2 regions of the Streptomyces sp. NPDC050504 genome follow, and region 1 is predicted to be linked to the other one. Evidence: riboswitches for the same ligand, from Rfam matches in the RefSeq annotation. Region 1 holds a riboswitch; the other holds the start of a gene.
What was found. Region 1 has a riboswitch for S-adenosylmethionine ahead of ACIBNE_RS30180 (aminotransferase class V-fold PLP-dependent enzyme). Riboswitches for the same ligand answer to the same signal wherever they lie in the genome.

Region 1 (8,451 bases):
CGGGCCGTCGCCGACGAGGCGTTCCGCACCCTGCTGGCCATCTCGGGACTCGCGCTCCTGATGACCACCGGCATCGGCTGGGCCGTCGCGGGCCGCATCCTCGCCCCCGTGCGCCTCGTGCGGACGACCGCGGCCCAGCTCACCGAGCAGGACCTCACCCGGCGCATCCCCGTCCAGGGCCGCGACGACATCGCCGCGCTCGCCGCGACGTTCAACGCGATGCTGGACCGCCTGGAGCGGGCCTTCGCCGCGCAGCGGACCTTCGTCGACGACGCCGGGCACGAGCTGCGCACCCCCATCACCATCGTCCGCGGCCACCTCGAACTCATGGGCGACGACCCCGCCGAGCGCGAGGAGACCGTACGCCTGGTCACCGACGAACTCGACCGGATGAGCCGCATCGTGGAGGACCTGCTGCTCCTCGCCAAGGCCGAGCGCCCCGACTTCGTCACCCCCGGACCCGTCCAGCTCGGCGAACTCACGGCGGACGTCTTCGTCAAGGCGCGGGCGCTCGGCGAGCGCGCGTGGGAGCTGGACGGCGTCGCCGACCTGGAGGTGGAGCTGGACGCACAGCGCATCACCCAGGCGATGGTCCAGCTCGCGCAGAACGCCGTGCAGCACACCGCGCCCGGCCGGCGGATCCGCATCGGCTCGCGGGTGGCGCGGCCCGGCCGCATCGAGCTGTACGTCGCCGACAGCGGCTCGGGCGTCCGCGCCGAGGACGCCGAACTCATCTTCGAGCGCTTCCGGCGCGGCACCACCAGACGCGGCTCGCGCACCAGCGGCGCCGGGCTCGGGCTCGCCATCGTCAGGGCCATCGCCCAGGGCCACAGGGGCGAGGTCGAACTGCGCCCGACGGAGGGCGGCGGGGCCACCTTCGTCCTCGATCTGCCGGCCCCGGAGAGACAAGGGAAGCAGCTGCCATGAACCGCATCCTCATCGCCGAGGACGAGGAGCGCATCGCCTCCTTCGTCGAGAAGGGCCTGCGCGCCAACGGCTTCACCACGACCGTCGCGCACGACGGCGACACCGCCCTCGACTACGCCCTGACCGGCGGCTTCGACCTGCTGGTCCTGGACATCGGACTGCCCGGCAGGGACGGCTTCACGGTGCTGCGCCAGCTGCGCGAGGCGCGGGCGACGCTGCCGGTGATCGTGCTGACGGCGCGGGACTCCGTACGGGACACGGTCGCGGGCCTCGAAGGCGGCGCGGACGACTGGATGACCAAGCCGTTCCGCTTCGAGGAGCTGCTGGCCAGGATCCGGCTGCGGCTGCGCACCGCGGCCCGCGCCCCCGAGGTGACGGTGCTGCGCTGCGGCGACCTGGGCCTCGACCTGCGCACGCGCCGGGCGCGGGCGGACGGCAGGACGGTGGACCTGACGGCACGCGAGTTCGTCCTGCTCGAACTGTTCCTGCGGCACCCGGGCCAGGTGCTCTCGCGCGAGCAGATCCTCTCCCACGTGTGGGGGTACGACTTCGACCCGGGCTCGAACATCGTCGACGTGTACGTCCGCGCGCTGCGCAAGAAGCTGGGCGCGCAGCGCGTGGAGACGGTACGGGGCATGGGGTACCGGCTGCCCAGCGAATAGGGCCGGGCCCCCGGCCCGCCCCAGGTGAACTTCCCTTCATTCACGGCTCATCAGGGACTCACGGCGCCCCGCGAGGCTTTCGGTGTGAACCTGGCGACCCCGAACCTCCGACGAGCCCTCGGCCTGTGTGCCGCGCTCACGGTCTGCGCCCTGCTCCTGGTGCCCGGCGCCACGCCGGGCCTGAGCGGCGAGGGGCGGCTCACGCTCGCCGTGTTCACCGCCGCGACCTGCGCCTGGATCGGCACGTCGATCGACGACACCTACATAGCCCTGGGCGCGGGCCTCGCGCTGACCGTCACCGGAGTGATCAGCAGCGAGACGCTGTTCTCGACGCTGGGCGACGAGACGGTGTGGCTGCTGATCTGCTCGTTCGTGCTGGCGGCCGCCGTCGCGCGGACCGGGCTCGCGGGGCGCGCGGCCGCGTTCCTGGTCACCGGGGCCCGTACCGTACGGCAGTTGACGCACCTGACGACCGCCGCACTGCTCGTCACGGCCTTCGCGGTCCCCGCGACGTCCGGCCGCGCCGCCCTCGCGCTCCCCGTCTTCCTGGCGCTCGCCCACGCGCTGGCCGAGCGGCGCCGCCTCGTGGTGATGCTGGCGCTGCTCTTCCCGACCGTCATCCTGCTCTCCGCCGTCGCCACGCTGATCGGCGCGGGCGCGCACCTGATCACCGTGAAGGTGCTGTGGGAGCAGGCCGGGGAGCGCATCGGGTTCGTGGAGTGGCTGCTGCTCGGGCTGCCGCTGGCGGTCGTCACGTCCCATCTGGCCGCCGAGGCCGTGCTGTTGACGACCACCCGGCGGGCCGACCGGAAGGGTCGGGTGCGGATCACGGCCGAGCGGCTCCAGGAGCAGAGCGACACCCCGGTGACCGGGCCGCTGACCACGGCGGAGGCGCGCTGCGTGCTGCTGCTGGGGACCGTGGTGCTGCTGTGGTGCAGCGAGCCGGTGCACCGGGTGTCGCCCGCGGTGGTCGCGCTGATCGGCGCGGTGGTCGCGGCCTCGCCCGCGCTGGGCACCGTCCGCATGAAGGACGGGCTGAGGACGGTGCCCTGGCCGCTGCTGCTGTTCATGGCGGCGACCATGGCGATGGGCGCCGCGCTGGCCTCGTCGGGCGCGGCGAAGTGGCTGGTCGGCGGGGTGCCCGGCGGGTCGTCCGTGCCCGCCTGGGCGTTCCTCGCGGCGGTCGTCGCCGTCAGCACGGCGGCCCACCTCGTGCTCCAGTCCCGCTCGGCCCGCTCCTCCGTACTGATCCCGCTGGTCGTCGCGGCGGCCGTCGGCGCCGGGGTCAACCCGGTCGCCGCCGCCCTCGCCTCCACCGCCGCCGCGGGCTTCTGCCACACCCTGCCCGCGTCCGCCAAACCGGTGGCGCTCTACGCCGACCTGCCGGAATCCGTCCCCACCTACACGCCCCGCGACCTGCTGCGGCTGTCCGCCGTGCTGGCACCGCTCACCGCAGGGGTGGTCCTGCTGTTCGCCCTCACCCTCTGGCCGCTGCTCGGCGTGCCCGTACACCTGGAGACCCAGCCATGACCGACCGCACGATCACCCGCATCGCCGTGGCCCCCAGCGGCTTCAAGGAGTCGCTGTCCGCCCAGGCCGCCGCCAGGGCCATCGCCGCGGGCGTGCGCCGGGTGCTGCCCTCGGCGGTCGTCGACGAGATCCCGCTGGTGGACGGCGGCGAGGGCACCGCGACCGCGCTCGCCGCCGCGACCGGCGGACGGCTGGTCGCCCTGGCCGCGACGGGCCCGGTCGGCGAGCCGGTCGGTACCCACTTCGCGCTGCTCGACGACGACACCGCCGTCGTGGAGATGGCCGCCGTCGCGGGCCTCTCGCTCGTCCCGCGCACCGCCCGCGACCCCGGCGCCACCACCACGTACGGCGTCGGCGAACTGATCCGCGCCGCGCTGGACACCGGCGCGCGCCGCGTCCTGGTCGGCTGCGGCGACTCCGGCACGTCGGACGGCGGCGCCGGCGCGCTCCAGGCGCTCGGCGCCCGCCTCCTGGACCGCTACGGACACGAACTCCCGCACGGCGGACGGTACCTGACGGAGCTTCACCACATCGACCCGAGCGGCCTCGACCCCCGGCTCGCCGCCGCCGAACTGCTCGTCGCCTGCAACCCGTACAACGTCCTGTGCGGCGAGCGCGGCGTCGCCCGGGTCTTCGGCCCCCAGAAGGGCGCGAGCCCCGGCCGGGTCGAGGAGCTGTCGACGGCCCTGGAGCGCTGGGCACACGTCCTGACCCGGGACCTCTCCCCCGCGGTCGATCTGCGCACCGCGCCCGGCACCGGCGCGTCCGGCGGGCTCGGCGCGGGCCTCGCCGCGCTCGGCGCCCGGCTGCGCCCGCGCTTCGACGTGCTGCTCGACCACCTGGACCTGGACACCCGCCTGGCCGTCGCCGACCTGGTCGTCACGGCCGAGGGCGCCATCGACCACCAGAGCGGACGCGGCAAGGTCCCGGCCGAGGTCGCGCGCCGCGCCAAGCGGTTCGGCCGCCCGGTGCTGGCGCTCGCGGGCACGATCGGGGCGGGCGCGCAGTCCGTGCGGGACGTCGGCGTGGACGCCTACAGCTCGATCCTGCCCGCCCCTGTATCGCTGGACGAGGCGCTGGACCGGGGCGCGGAGTTCCTGACCGACGCCACCGAGCGGGCCCTGCGGATGGTCCTGCTCGGCGCGGGCCTGCCCCGGGCGGCGACGCTTCAGGCAGCCGCGCCGGCCGTCCCGGCAGCGGAGGTGTCGGGCACGCAACGCCCTTCCTCCGTACGGTAGTTCCAGCGGGCCCCGTCCGTGACGAGCTCCTTCACCGCGCGCAGGAAGCGCTCCAGGTGCTCGTCGGGCGTGCCCGCGCCGAAGGAGACACGGATCGCGTTCAGCGACCGCTCGCCCGGGTCGCCCTCGGGCGCGCCGCACTCGCCCGGGTCCTGCGGGGAGCTGCCGAGCAGGGTGCGGACCAGCGGGTGGGCGCAGAACAGGCCGTCGCGCACGCCGATGCCGTACTCGGCGGAGAGCGCGGCGGCGAAGTGCGAGGAGTTCCAGCCCTCGACCACGAAGGAGATGACGCTGACCCGGGCCGCGTCCTCGCCGAACAGCGAGAGCACCTTGACCTGCTCGACCTCCGCGAGCCCGTCGAGCACCCGGCGCACCAGCCGCTGCTCGCGCTCCACGAGCGCGTCGAACCCGGCCTCGGTCAGCGCCTTGCAGGCGGAGGCGATGGAGTAGACGCCGATGACGTTGGGCGAGCCGGCCTCGTGGCGCGCGGCGGTGGTGTGCCACTCGACGTCCACGCCGCCGTCGGTGCGCCGGGCGACCTTGCGGGAGGCCCCGCCGCCCGCGAGGTACGGCTCGGCCTCCTGGAGCCAGTCGGCGCGGCCCGCGAGGACGCCGGAGCCGAAGGGCGCGTACAGCTTGTGGCCGGAGAAGGCGACCCAGTCGACGTCCAACTCCGCGATGTCCACCGGGTGGTGGGGCGCGAGCTGGGCGGCGTCGAGCACGATGCGGGCGCCGTGGGCGTGCGCGGCGGCGGCCAGCTCGCGCACGGGCCACAGCTCGCCGGTGACGTTGGAAGCGCCGGTCACGCACACCAGCGCGGGGCCGTGGGGGTCGCGGTCGGCGAGGGCGCGCTCCAGGGTCTCGACGGCCTGCTGCGGGGTGCGCGGGGCGTTGAGGTAGGTGACGCGGGCGTCGCGCCAGGGCAGCAGCGAGGCGTGGTGCTCGGTCTCGAAGACGAAGACCTGGCAGTCGGCGGGCAGCACCTGGGCCAGCAGGTTCAGCGAGTCGGTGGTGGAGCGGGTGAAGACGACCTGGTCGCCGGGGCGGCAGCCGAGGAAGTCGGCGACGACCTCGCGGCTGTTCTCGAAGAGGTCGGTGGAGAGCTGCGAGAGGTATCCGGCGCCGCGGTGGACGCTGCCGTAGTACGGGGCGTAGGCCGCGACGTCGTCCCAGACGCGCTGGAGGGCGGGGGCGCTGGCGCCGTAGTCGAGGGCCGCGTAGGTGACTTCGCCGCCGGTGACCAGCGGCACGGTGACGTCCCGGCCGAGGACCGGCAGCGGCTCGCAGGAGGGGTCGGCGGAGCAGTCGGCGGAGCCCGCGGCAGCGGCGGGGGCGGCGGAAACGGCGGCGGCGGTCGGCTGAGCGGACATGGCGGAATCTCCCGGTGGGCCAGGGCGAACGAAGGCATGAAGGACCCGCGGAGGCAGCACGAACCACCGTGCCGTACACGGGTGTTGCTCAACGCGCGACGGAAGGGCGCCGCACGGAGGGTGTCATGGAAAAGGGGCCGGAAAGCCCTATCGCATTCGCTTGCTCACGAGACTGCTCCCTCGGGACCAGGACCCCAGGGTGTGCAGGGGTCCGCGCTTGCCGCAGACCTCGCTGCCTGCGACCTGGTCTTCACCCGGGGCACCCCGCCACGGACGGAGGGTTGCCGGACAGCGGGCCGGGGCCGTAGTCGCTGTCACTCATGACCTGTCGAGAACGTACGTCACGTGATCGCCCGCACGCAACCCCGTACCGCATCGCGGAACGCGAAGAGACGGGCGCCACACCGGCGCCCGCCTCTCAACTCCCTTGCCCCGCAGGGCCGTACGGACCGCTCCTAGCGATTGCTCGCCGCGATCCACCGTTCGAGTGTCGTGCGTGCCGCGCCCGAGTCGATGGACTCGGCCGCCTTGGCGATGCCCGCCGCGATCCGCTCCTCCAGCGTGCCCTCGCCGCGCTCCAGCGCCACCAGCGCCGCCGCCGCGTTCAGCAGTACGGCGTCCCGCACGGGACCGGTCTCCCCCGCCAGCAGCCGCCGCGCCACGTCCGCGTTGTACGAGGCGTCCTCGCCGCGCAGCGCCTCGATGGGCACCAGGTCGATGCCGACGTCCCTGGGGTCGAAGACCTCCTCGGTCACCGCGCCGTCCCGCACCACCCACACCCGGGAGGTGCCGGTGGTCGTCAGCTCGTCGAGCCCGTCGTCGCCGCGGAACACCAGCGAGGAGTTGCCGCGCTCGGCGAAGACCCCGGCCACGATCGGCGCCATCCGCGCGTCGGCGACGCCCACGGCCTGCGCCGTCACCTTCGCCGGGTTGGTCAGCGGACCGAGCACGTTGAACGTGGTCCGGATGCCGAGCTGGCCGCGCGCCGCCGCCACGTGCCGCAGCGCGGGGTGGAACTTCACCGCGAAGCACATGGTGATGCCGGCCTCTTCGGCGACCTCGGCGACCCGCTGGGGGGTCAGCGACAGGTTGACGCCGAGCTTCTCCAGCACGTCGGAGGAGCCGGAGGCCGACGAGGCGGCCCTGTTGCCGTGCTTCACGACCTTCGCGCCGGTGCCCGCGACGACGATCGAGGCCATCGTGGAGATGTTGACGGTCTTGGCGCCGTCGCCCCCGGTGCCGACGATGTCGACGCTCGGGCCCGGCACCTCGATGACGTTGGCGTGCGCGTACATGGTCCGCACGAGGCCGGTGATCTCCTCGACGGTCTCGCCCTTGGCCCGCAGCGCCACCATGAACCCGGCGATCTGCGCGTCGGTCGCCTCGCCCCGCAGGATGCGGTCCATCGCCCACGCGGTGTCGTCCGCGCTCTGGTCGTGTCCGGTGAGGATGCCGTTGAGCACGGAGGGCCAGGACCGGCCCGCCGCGGTGTCGCCTCCTGCGGGGGTCAAAGCGCTCATGGCCGCTCCTGTCGTGTGCGCCTGAATGGTGGAACCCACCCTATCCAGCCCGGGAACGGCCGGAGCCCCCGTCCATTGCGTGGACGGGGGCTCCGGCTGTGGCGAACAGGCGGGAGATCAGTGGTGGCCGTGGCCGCTGGTGATCTCCTTGTACTCCTCGGCAGTGGCCTTCGGGATCTGGTTGCCCTCTCCGTACATGCCCTTGCTGAGCTTGGCCCTGGCCTTGAGCAGCGCCGAAGGCTTGCGCTCGACGCCGTTCTCGTCGACCGTCGGGCCGATCTCCAGCGGCTCGTACTGCTCGTGCGCGGTGAGGCGGTGCAGCTCGCCCTGCGAAAGCGGCTCGTGGACCTCGACGAACTCACCGTGCGGCAGGCGCTTGATGATGCCCGACTCGCGGCCGTGCAGCACCTTGTCCTTGTCGCGGCGCTGGAGACCCAGGCAGATCCGCTTGGTGACGATGAACGCGACGACCGGGCCGACGAAGAAGCCGATGCGCACGAACCAGGTGATCGAGTTGATCGACAGGTGGAAGTGCGTCGCCCAGAGGTCGTTTCCACCACCGACGAGCATGATCATGTACGCGGTGATCCAGGCGACGCCGAAGGCGGTGCGGGTCGGCGCGTTGCGCGGACGCTGCGCGATGTGGTGCTCGCGCTTGTCGCCCGTGACCCACGACTCCAGGAACGGCCAGACCGCGATCAGGACCAGGACCAGACCGAAGACCACCAGCGGGATGAAGACGCCCAGGGCCAGGGTGTGGCCCCAGATGACGATCTCCCAGCCCGGCATCACGCGGACGAGGCCCTCGGCGAAGCCCATGTACCAGTCGGGCTGGGCGCCGGTGGACACCTGGTCCGGGCGGTACGGGCCGATGGCCCACACCGGGTTGATGGTGAACATCGCGGAGATGACCGCGATGACGCCGAAGACCAGGAAGAAGAAGCCTCCGGCCTTGGCCATGTAGACCGGCAGCAGCGGCATGCCCACGACGTTCTTGTTGGTCCGGCCCGGACCCTCGAACTGCGTGTGCTTGTGGTAGAAGACCAGGATCAGGTGGGCCACCATCAGGCCGAGCATGATTCCGGGCAGCAGCAGGATGTGGATCGAGTAGAACCTGGCCACCATGTCGTGACCGGGGAACTCGCCGCCGAACAGGAACATCGAGATGTACGTGCCGACGACCGGCATGGACAGGATCGCGCCC
Region 2 (8,451 bases), on a different contig from region 1:
GCTTCAAGGAGAAGGGCCACGAGAAGCAGATCGGGCACTTCCTCGACTTCGTCTTCGAGGACGAGAACGTCCTCGCCTTCGCCGGCCAGAACGACCTGCTGCCGGTGACGGCGAGCGCGTCGCGGCAGATGGAGCAGGACCCGGAGCACAAGGACCTCAAGGAGTTCCTGGAGGCCCTGCCCAACTCCCAGCTGCCCCCGGTCGGCAAGACGTCGTGGGCCCGGGTCCAGGAGCTGGTCAAGCGGGACATCGGCAGGACGGTGGAGCCGGGCGGCGACCCCAGGACGGTCCTCCAGGGCATCGCGAGGGCGGCGACGACCGCGGAGAACGCGGAGTAGGCGAGGAGTGGGCGCGGAGCGGGTGTGGGGCGGGTACGGAGCGGGTGTGGGGCGGGTGCGGGGCGCGGAGTAACTTGGCCGGTATGAACCCCGGCCCCGAGTCACCCGACCCCGCGCTTCCCGGGGAACCCCAGGCGCCCCCGGTTCCCCCAGAGGATCCGGCAGCTCCGGCGGATCCGGCAGCTCCGGCGGGCGGTCCCGGGGCGCGCGGGCTCTCCGGGCGGGAGCTCGGGGTGCTCGGGGTCGAGCGGGAGTCCTGGACCGGGCCGGGGGCCAAGGAGCGGGCCGTCAGGGAGCGGCTGGGGATGTCGCCCACCCGGTACTACCAGCTCCTCAACGCCCTCCTCGACGACCCCAGGGCCCTGGCGCACGACCCCGTCACCGTCAACCGGCTGCGGCGCGTGCGGGAGGCCAGGCGCGGACTCCGCTGAGCGGCGCCCCGGCCTGCCGGGTGGGGCGGTGCCATGGCCCTGTCCCCGCGGGCGCCGATAGGGTCGGCCCATGGGCAGCATCCCCTTCCTGGAACCGTCCACCCCCGCCGGCCGAGAGGCCCTCGCGGCGATCGTCGCCCGGCCCGGCCGCGCCGTCGTCGCACTCGACTTCGACGGCACCCTCGCGGAGGTCGTGCCCGATCCCGAACGGGCCCGCGCCCACCCCGGCACCGTGCCCGCGCTCGCCGCGCTCGCCCCGAAGGTCGCGTCCGTCGTCGTCGTGACCGGGCGCCCCGCGGGGGTCGCGGTGCGGTACGGCGGCTTCGCCGGGGTCGCGGGGCTGGAACACCTCGTCGTGCTCGGGCACTACGGCGCGGAGCGCTGGGACGCGGTGACGGGAGTGGTACGGGCGCCCGCGCCGCACCCGGGCGTCGCGTCCGTCCGGGCCGAACTCCCCGGATTCCTCGACCGGTTCGGGGCGTGGCGGGGCACCTGGATCGAGGAGAAGGGGCGGGCCCTCGCGGTCCACACCCGGCGCGCGGCCGAACCGCAGGCGGCGTACGAGGCGTTGCGGGGGCCGCTGGCCGAACTCGCCGCGCGGCACGGGCTGATGCTCGAACCCGGCAGGCTCGTCCTCGAACTGCGCCCGCCGGGGACGGACAAGGGCGTGGCGCTCGCGGAGTACCTCAAGGAGGCGGGCGCGGAGTCCGTGCTCTACGCGGGGGACGACCTGGGGGACCTGCCCGCGTTCGGGGCGGTGGAGAAGCTGAGGTCGGACGGACTGCCGGGGCTGCTGGTGGCGAGCGACACGGTGATCGCGGAGCTGGCCGCGCGGGCGGACGTGGTCGTGGACGGCCCCGCGGGGGTGGTCGATCTTCTGGAGGGCCTGGCGGCGAGGCTCTAGGGGGGGCCGCTGCGCGGGGCAGTCCCCACCCCGCCCCTTCCCGAAACCCTCCGGGGGCCCTGCGGGGCGGTGGGCACGTTGCGCGCGTGCCCCGCTCTCGCGCGGTTCCCCGCGCCCCCCGATGGGCGCGGTCTTCGGCGCCCCCGGGCCCCGTGAAGGCCCCGGCCTAGCTCGCCCCCGGGGCCTCCAGGGCCTTCAGCTGCTCCAGGAACCACTGCTGCGGCGGCAGCGCGGTGGCCGCCGCCACCAACCCCCGGTTCCGCCCCGCCCGCTCCTCCGCCCCCATCGACAGCGCCGCGTGCAACGCCTCCGCCGTCCCGCTCACGTCGTACGGGTTCACTCCCACCGCGTCCGCGCCCAGCTCCTCGTACGCCCCCGCCTCCCGCGAGAGCACCAGCGCGCACCCCTCGTCCGAGACGACCGGGATCTCCTTCGCGACCAGGTTCATCCCGTCCCTGATCGGGTTCACCAGCGCGACGTCCGCGATCCGGTACGCCGCCAGCGACCGTGCGAAGTCGTCCTTGACGTGCATCACGACGGGCGTCCAACTCGGCGTCCCGAAGGTGGAGTTGATGTCCGCGGCCACCCGCGCGACCTCCGCCGTGTACTCCCGGTACACCGCGAGGTCCTGCCGCGACGGATACGCGAACGCCACGTGCACCACGCGCCCGCGCCACTCCGGCCGCCTCTCCAGCAGCTCCCGGTACGCCAACAGCCCCCGCACGATGTTCTTCGACAGCTCGGTGCGGTCCACCCGTACGATCGTCCGCCGCGCCGTCCCGTCCCGCGCCGCGCCCACCTGCTCGCGCAGCGCCGCGATCCGCTCCTCCACGTCCGCCTCGCGCGAGCGCGCCCGCAGGAACTCCGCGTCCGCGCCGAGCCCGTGCACCCCGATCGCGGTCCCGCCGGTCCCGCCCGCCAGCGCCGTACAGCACGCGGTGAACGCGTCCGCCCAGCGGTGGGTCAGGAATCCCAGCCGGTCCGCGCCCAGCATGCCCCGCAGCAGCTGCTCCGCGACGTCGTCGGGCAGCAGCCTGAAGTAGTCGACGGGCGCCCACGGCGTGTGCGAGAAGTGGCCGATCCGCAGGTCGGGGCGGAGGGCGCGGAGCATGCCGGGCACCAGCGCCAGGTGGTAGTCCTGCACCAGCACCGACGCGCCCTGCCCCGCCTCCTGGGCCAGCGCGTCGGCGAAGGCGCGGTTGTACGCCTCGTACGCCGCCCACCGGCGCCGGAACTCCGCGTCGAAGACCGGTTCCCGCGGCGTCTGGTACAGCATGTGGTGGACGAACCAGAGCACCGAGTTCGCGATGCCGTTGTACGCGGCGGCGTGCACGTCGGGGTCGATGTCGAGCATCCGGACGCCGGGCTCGGCGGCGCCCGAGCGGACCGCCGCCCGGTCGCCGTCGGTCAGCGCCGAGCACACCCAGACCGAGCCGTCCGAGCCCACCGCGCTGAGCCCGGAGACCAGGCCGCCTCCGCCGCGGCGGGAGCGGAGGGTCCCGTCGCCGTCGAGGGAGTAGGTGAGGGGGCCGCGGTTGGACGCGACGAGGATCCGGGCAGCAGCAGCCATGTGCCGAAACCTAGCCCGTGGGGCTTCCCCCCAAACGTGGCGGCGCCCCGCCCCTCGCGGGGCGCCCCGCCCCGGGGGCTACGCGGCCCGGCGCTTCGCGTATTCCGGGACCTCCCGCATCGGCGGCCTCTCCTCCGTGTCCACGGCGTGCGTCCGCGGCACGAAACCGTCCTCCCCCCGCTCGAACTGCGTCAGCGCGGGCCGCACCAAGTGCCCCCGGGACAACCGCAGTTGCGCGGTCCGGTAGATCGCCGCCGCCATCCGCCCCAGCGCCTGGCTGTCCTGGTGGCGGTGGATCCGCACGCCCACGTCGACCTGTGCCAGCGCGTCGAGCCCGACCGTGTGCAGCGCGTCCACCAGCAGCCCCAGCTCCACTCCGTAACCGACGGGGAAGGGCAGCTGCTCCAGCAGCTCCCGCCGCGCCGCGTACTCACCGCCCAACGGCTGTACGAAACCCGCCAGTCGGGGCCAGTGGAGGTTCAGCAGCGGGCGCGCCACCAGCTCGGTGACCCGGCCGCCCTGACCTGCGGCGGCGCCGAACGGCCGGTCGTACATCGCCTTGACGAAGGAGACGTCGGGGTCGGTGAGGAGCGGCCCGACGATCCCGGACACGAAGTCCGCCGAGAAGTCCTTGAGGTCCGCGTCCACGAAGGCGACCACGTCCCCGGTCGTCACCAGGAGCGACCGCCACAGGACCTCGCCCTTGCCCGGCACGGCGGGCAGCGCGGGCAGGATCGCGTCGCGGTGCACCACCCGCGCGCCCGCCGCCGCGGCCACCTCCGACGTCCGGTCGGTCGAACCGGAGTCGATCACCACCAGCTCGTCCACCAGGGGGACCGCGTCGACCAGCTCCCGGCGGATGGTGCCGACGATCTCGCCGACCGTCTCCTCCTCGTTCAGCGCGGGCAGCACCACGCTGATTTTCGTGCCCCGCTTGGCGGCCATCAGGTCGCCCAGCGAACGGTCGGCCGCCGCCCAGGAACGCCTGGTCAGCCAGTGCTCCACCTCTTCGAGCACGTCCCGCACTCCCTGCTGTGTGATCGCCGTGTGACCCATCTCGCGGTCCGGACGGCTGTCTCGACCGTCCGGGGCTTCGGTTACAGTCTTGAACAACGCGAACGGCCACCGCATGTCGGGGGTCGGTACGCCGACAAACGCCCGAGCCCCGCTCGGTGCCACAGCGCTCATCCAGAGGGACAGAGGGAACGGCCCGTTGAAGTCCCGGCAACCCTCCCGCCGACCGCGAGGTAACGGTGGGGAAGGTGCCAATTCCGGCTCGTGGCGAAGCGCGTCACGAGGAAGATGAGGAGAAAGGGCCTCGCCATCATGGCTGTGCAGACCGTCGCGGAGAACACCACCGCCACCCCCGTAGACCTCGGCCCCGCCGTCGCGCTGTCCTGCCGCGAGTGCGGCGAGCGCTTCGAGCTCGGTCCGATCTTCGCCTGTCAGCTCTGTTTCGGACCGCTTGAGGTCGCCTACGACCTGCCCGTCGGGGACCCGGACGCGCTGCGCGCCCGGATCGAGGCCGGTCCGAACAGCATCTGGCGGTACGCGCCGCTGCTGCCGGTCCCCGCGGACGTCGCCGAGAAGCCGAACCTGAACCCGGGCCTCACCAAGCTGGTCAAGGCCGACAACCTCGCCCGCGAGCTGGGCGTCACCGGCGGCCTGTACGTCAAGGACGACTCCGGCAACCCGACGCACTCCTTCAAGGACCGCGTCGTGGCCATCGCCGTCGAGGCCGCCCGCGCCTTCGGCTTCACCACGCTCTCCTGCTCCTCCACGGGCAACCTCGCCGGTGCCGTCGGCGCCGCCGCCGCCCGCGCCGGCTTCCGCTCCTGCGTCTTCATCCCGCACGACCTGGAGCAGGGCAAGGTCGTCATGGCCGCGGTGTACGGCGGCGAGCTGGTCGGCATCGAGGGCAACTACGACGACGTCAACCGCTTCTGCTCCGAGCTCATCGGCGACCCGCTGGGCGAGGGCTGGGGCTTCGTGAACGTGAACCTGCGGCCGTACTACGGCGAGGGCTCCAAGACCCTCGCGTACGAGATCTGCGAGCAGCTCGGCTGGCGCATCCCGGACCAGATCGTCATCCCGATCGCCTCGGGCTCGCAGCTCACGAAGATCGACAAGGGTCTCCAGGAGCTGATCGGGCTCGGGCTCGTCGAGGACCGGCCGTACAAGATCTTCGGCGCCCAGGCGGAGGGCTGCTCGCCGGTGTCGACGGCCTTCAAGGCCGGTCACGACGTCGTACGGCCCCAGAAGCCGAACACCATCGCCAAGTCGCTGGCGATCGGCAACCCGGCCGACGGCCCCTACGTGCTCGACATCGCGCGCCGGACCGGCGGTGCGGTGGAGGACGTGAACGACGAGCAGGTCGTGGACGCCATCAAGCTGCTGGCCCGCACCGAGGGCATCTTCGCGGAGACCGCGGGCGGCGTGACGGTCGGCGTGACGCGCAAGCTCATCGAGGCGGGCGTGCTGGACCCGGCGCTCACCACGGTCGTGCTGAACACCGGCGACGGTCTGAAGACGCTGGACGCGGTGGCGGAGACGTCGCAGGCCACGGCGACGATCAAGCCGAGCCTGGACGCGTTCCGCGCGGCCGGCCTCGCGCACTGACAATCCCCCCAGCAGCAGGAACGGAGAAACCCGACATGAGCGTGAACGTCCGCATCCCCACCATCCTCCGCACCTACACCGGCGGTCAGTCCGAGGTCTCCGCCGAGGGCGCGACCCTCGCCGAGGTCATCGAGGACCTGGAGAAGAACCACGCGGGCATCGCCGCGCGCGTCCTGGACGACCAGGGGCAGCTGCGCCGCTTCGTGAACGTGTACGTGAACGACGACGACGTGCGGTTCGAGCAGGGCCTGGGGACCGCCACGCCGGACGGCGCGGGCATCTCGATCATCCCGGCGGTCGCGGGCGGCTGCTGAGCCGTTCCGCGGTACCTCAGAGTCACCGGCATTGCCCCCTCCGCGAGAGAAGCGGAGGGGGCAATTCTGCATGGTTGAAGGCGGTAGAGTTGGGAACTAACGCTTCCCTCGGGCGTGTTGTCGGCGCGTGAGTGCGCCCGGCGCACATGGGAAAGCGGCCTCGCTGCGACAAGAAGCAGCCAAAGTGCGCGTGCGATTTGCCCCTTGGGTCCCTGATGTCCGGGCCGACTTGCCCTGGAACATGGGGAGTTCTCCTCATTCGGCCGTTCGGTCATGCCCAGAATTCTCGTCCGATTGACCTGTTGCAGAGGGCAGTTGGGCAGATACATTCAGCCGCGGTCGACGCGTTCCGACGCAAGGTCTGACCCGGGTCCGCGAAGTGCGGTCCTGTGCAAGGGCCAGTAATAGGGGAGTTAGGCATGGCTCAGGGCACCGTCAAGTGGTTCAACGCGGAGAAGGGGTACGGCTTCATCGCGGTCGACGGTGGTGCGGATGTTTTCGTCCACTACAGCGCGATTCAGATGGACGGTTACCGCACCCTTGAAGAAGGTCAGCGAGTCGAGTTCGAGATCTCGCAGGGCCAGAAGGGTCCGCAGGCGGACATGGTCAAGCTCGCCGTCTGATCTCGGCGCGATCGGCCACCGGCGCGAATCGTTCCGTGGGCCCGCACTCCGTTGATACGGAGTGCGGGCCCACGCGCATGTCCGGGGGCCTTTCCCGGCGGTCCGCGAGGTCCCCGTCCCAGGGGGTTTAGGGGGGCGGATGTGGACACTCGCTTGCACTCGCATGGGTCGAGTGCTAATCATTGGCGTTAGCACTCTCCAGGTGAGAGTGACAGAACTTGGATCGGTTCGGTGAGGTCCGGACGCCGGGTGGGGCAGGGAACCACGCGGCGCGCGGGCCGTCCGTCGCGGGCACCGGGAGCGATCCGGAGCAATCCACCCCGTCCGGGAGGACCACTTCACATGGCCAAGATCATCGCGTTCGACGAGGAGGCCCGGCGCGGTCTCGAGCGTGGCATGAACCAGCTCGCCGACGCCGTCAAGGTCACCCTTGGCCCCAAGGGCCGCAACGTCGTCCTTGAGAAGAAGTGGGGCGCCCCCACGATCACCAACGATGGTGTGTCCATCGCCAAGGAGATCGAGCTGGAGGACCCGTACGAGAAGATCGGCGCCGAGCTGGTCAAGGAAGTCGCCAAGAAGACGGACGACGTCGCCGGTGACGGTACGACCACCGCGACCGTCCTCGCCCAGGCGCTCGTCCGCGAGGGCCTGCGCAACGTCGCCGCCGGCGCCAACCCGATGGCCCTCAAGCGCGGCATCGAGAAGGCCGTCGAGGCCGTCTCCGCCGCCCTGCTGGAGCAGGCCAAGGACGTGGAGACCAAGGAGCAGATCGCTTCGACCGCCTCCATCTCCGCCGCCGACACCCAGATCGGCGAGCTCATCGCCGAGGCCATGGACAAGGTCGGCAAGGAAGGCGTCATCACCGTCGAGGAGTCGCAGACCTTCGGTCTGGAGCTCGAGCTCACCGAGGGCATGCGCTTCGACAAGGGCTACATCTCGGCGTACTTCGCCACCGACATGGAGCGCATGGAGTCGGCTCTCGACGACCCGTACATCCTGATCGTCAACTCCAAGGTCAGCAACGTGAAGGACCTCCTTCCGCTGCTGGAGAAGGTCATGCAGTCCGGCAAGCCGCTGCTGATCATCGCCGAGGACGTCGAGGGCGAGGCCCTGTCGACCCTGGTCGTCAACAAGATCCGCGGCACCTTCAAGTCCGTCGCCGTCAAGGCCCCGGGCTTCGGCGACCGCCGCAAGGCCATGCTCCAGGACATCGCCGTCCTCACCGGCGGCACGGTCATCTCCGAGGAGGTCGGCCTCAAGCTGGAGAACGCCGGTCTCGACCTGCTCGGCCGCGCCCGCAAGGTCGTCATCACCAAGGACGAGACGACCATCGTCGACGGTGCCGGTGACAGCGAGCAGGTCCAGGGCCGCGTCAACCAGATCCGCGCCGAGATCGAGAACTCGGACAGCGACTACGACCGCGAGAAGCTCCAGGAGCGCCTGGCGAAGCTCGCCGGCGGCGTCGCCGTCATCAAGGCCGGTGCCGCGACCGAGGTCGAGCTCAAGGAGCGCAAGCACCGCATCGAGGACGCCGTCCGCAACGCGAAGGCGGCCGTCGAGGAGGGCATCGTCGCCGGTGGTGGCGTCGCGCTGCTCCAGGCCACGGCCGTCTTCGAGAAGCTGGAGCTCTCGGGCGACGAGGCGACCGGCGC

Region 2: another riboswitch for S-adenosylmethionine. It lies ahead of thrC (threonine synthase); the one in region 1 lies ahead of ACIBNE_RS30180 (aminotransferase class V-fold PLP-dependent enzyme).

The regions. Positions count from the first base shown of each region.
Region 1 covers NZ_JBITHO010000008.1:443,873-452,323, forward strand. The annotation lists gene ACIBNE_RS30160 (sensor histidine kinase) at 1-927, shown strand, start outside; gene ACIBNE_RS30165 (response regulator transcription factor) at 924-1,589, shown strand; gene ACIBNE_RS30170 (SLC13 family permease) at 1,680-3,119, shown strand; gene ACIBNE_RS30175 (glycerate kinase) at 3,116-4,357, shown strand; gene ACIBNE_RS30180 (aminotransferase class V-fold PLP-dependent enzyme) at 4,288-5,727, opposite strand; SAM riboswitch class IV at 5,936-6,053, opposite strand; gene trpD (anthranilate phosphoribosyltransferase) at 6,183-7,247, opposite strand; gene ACIBNE_RS30190 (cytochrome bc complex cytochrome b subunit) at 7,365-8,451, opposite strand, start outside.
Region 2 covers NZ_JBITHO010000002.1:527,554-536,004, reverse strand. The annotation lists gene ACIBNE_RS08220 (extracellular solute-binding protein) at 1-338, shown strand, start outside; gene ACIBNE_RS08215 (DUF3263 domain-containing protein) at 422-769, shown strand; gene otsB (trehalose-phosphatase) at 840-1,673, shown strand; gene ACIBNE_RS08205 (trehalose-6-phosphate synthase) at 1,840-3,243, opposite strand; gene ACIBNE_RS08200 (glucosyl-3-phosphoglycerate synthase) at 3,322-4,260, opposite strand; SAM riboswitch class I at 4,425-4,552, shown strand; gene thrC (threonine synthase) at 4,570-5,862, shown strand; gene ACIBNE_RS08190 (MoaD/ThiS family protein) at 5,898-6,176, shown strand; gene ACIBNE_RS08185 (cold-shock protein) at 6,596-6,799, shown strand; gene groL (chaperonin GroEL) at 7,142-8,451, shown strand, end outside.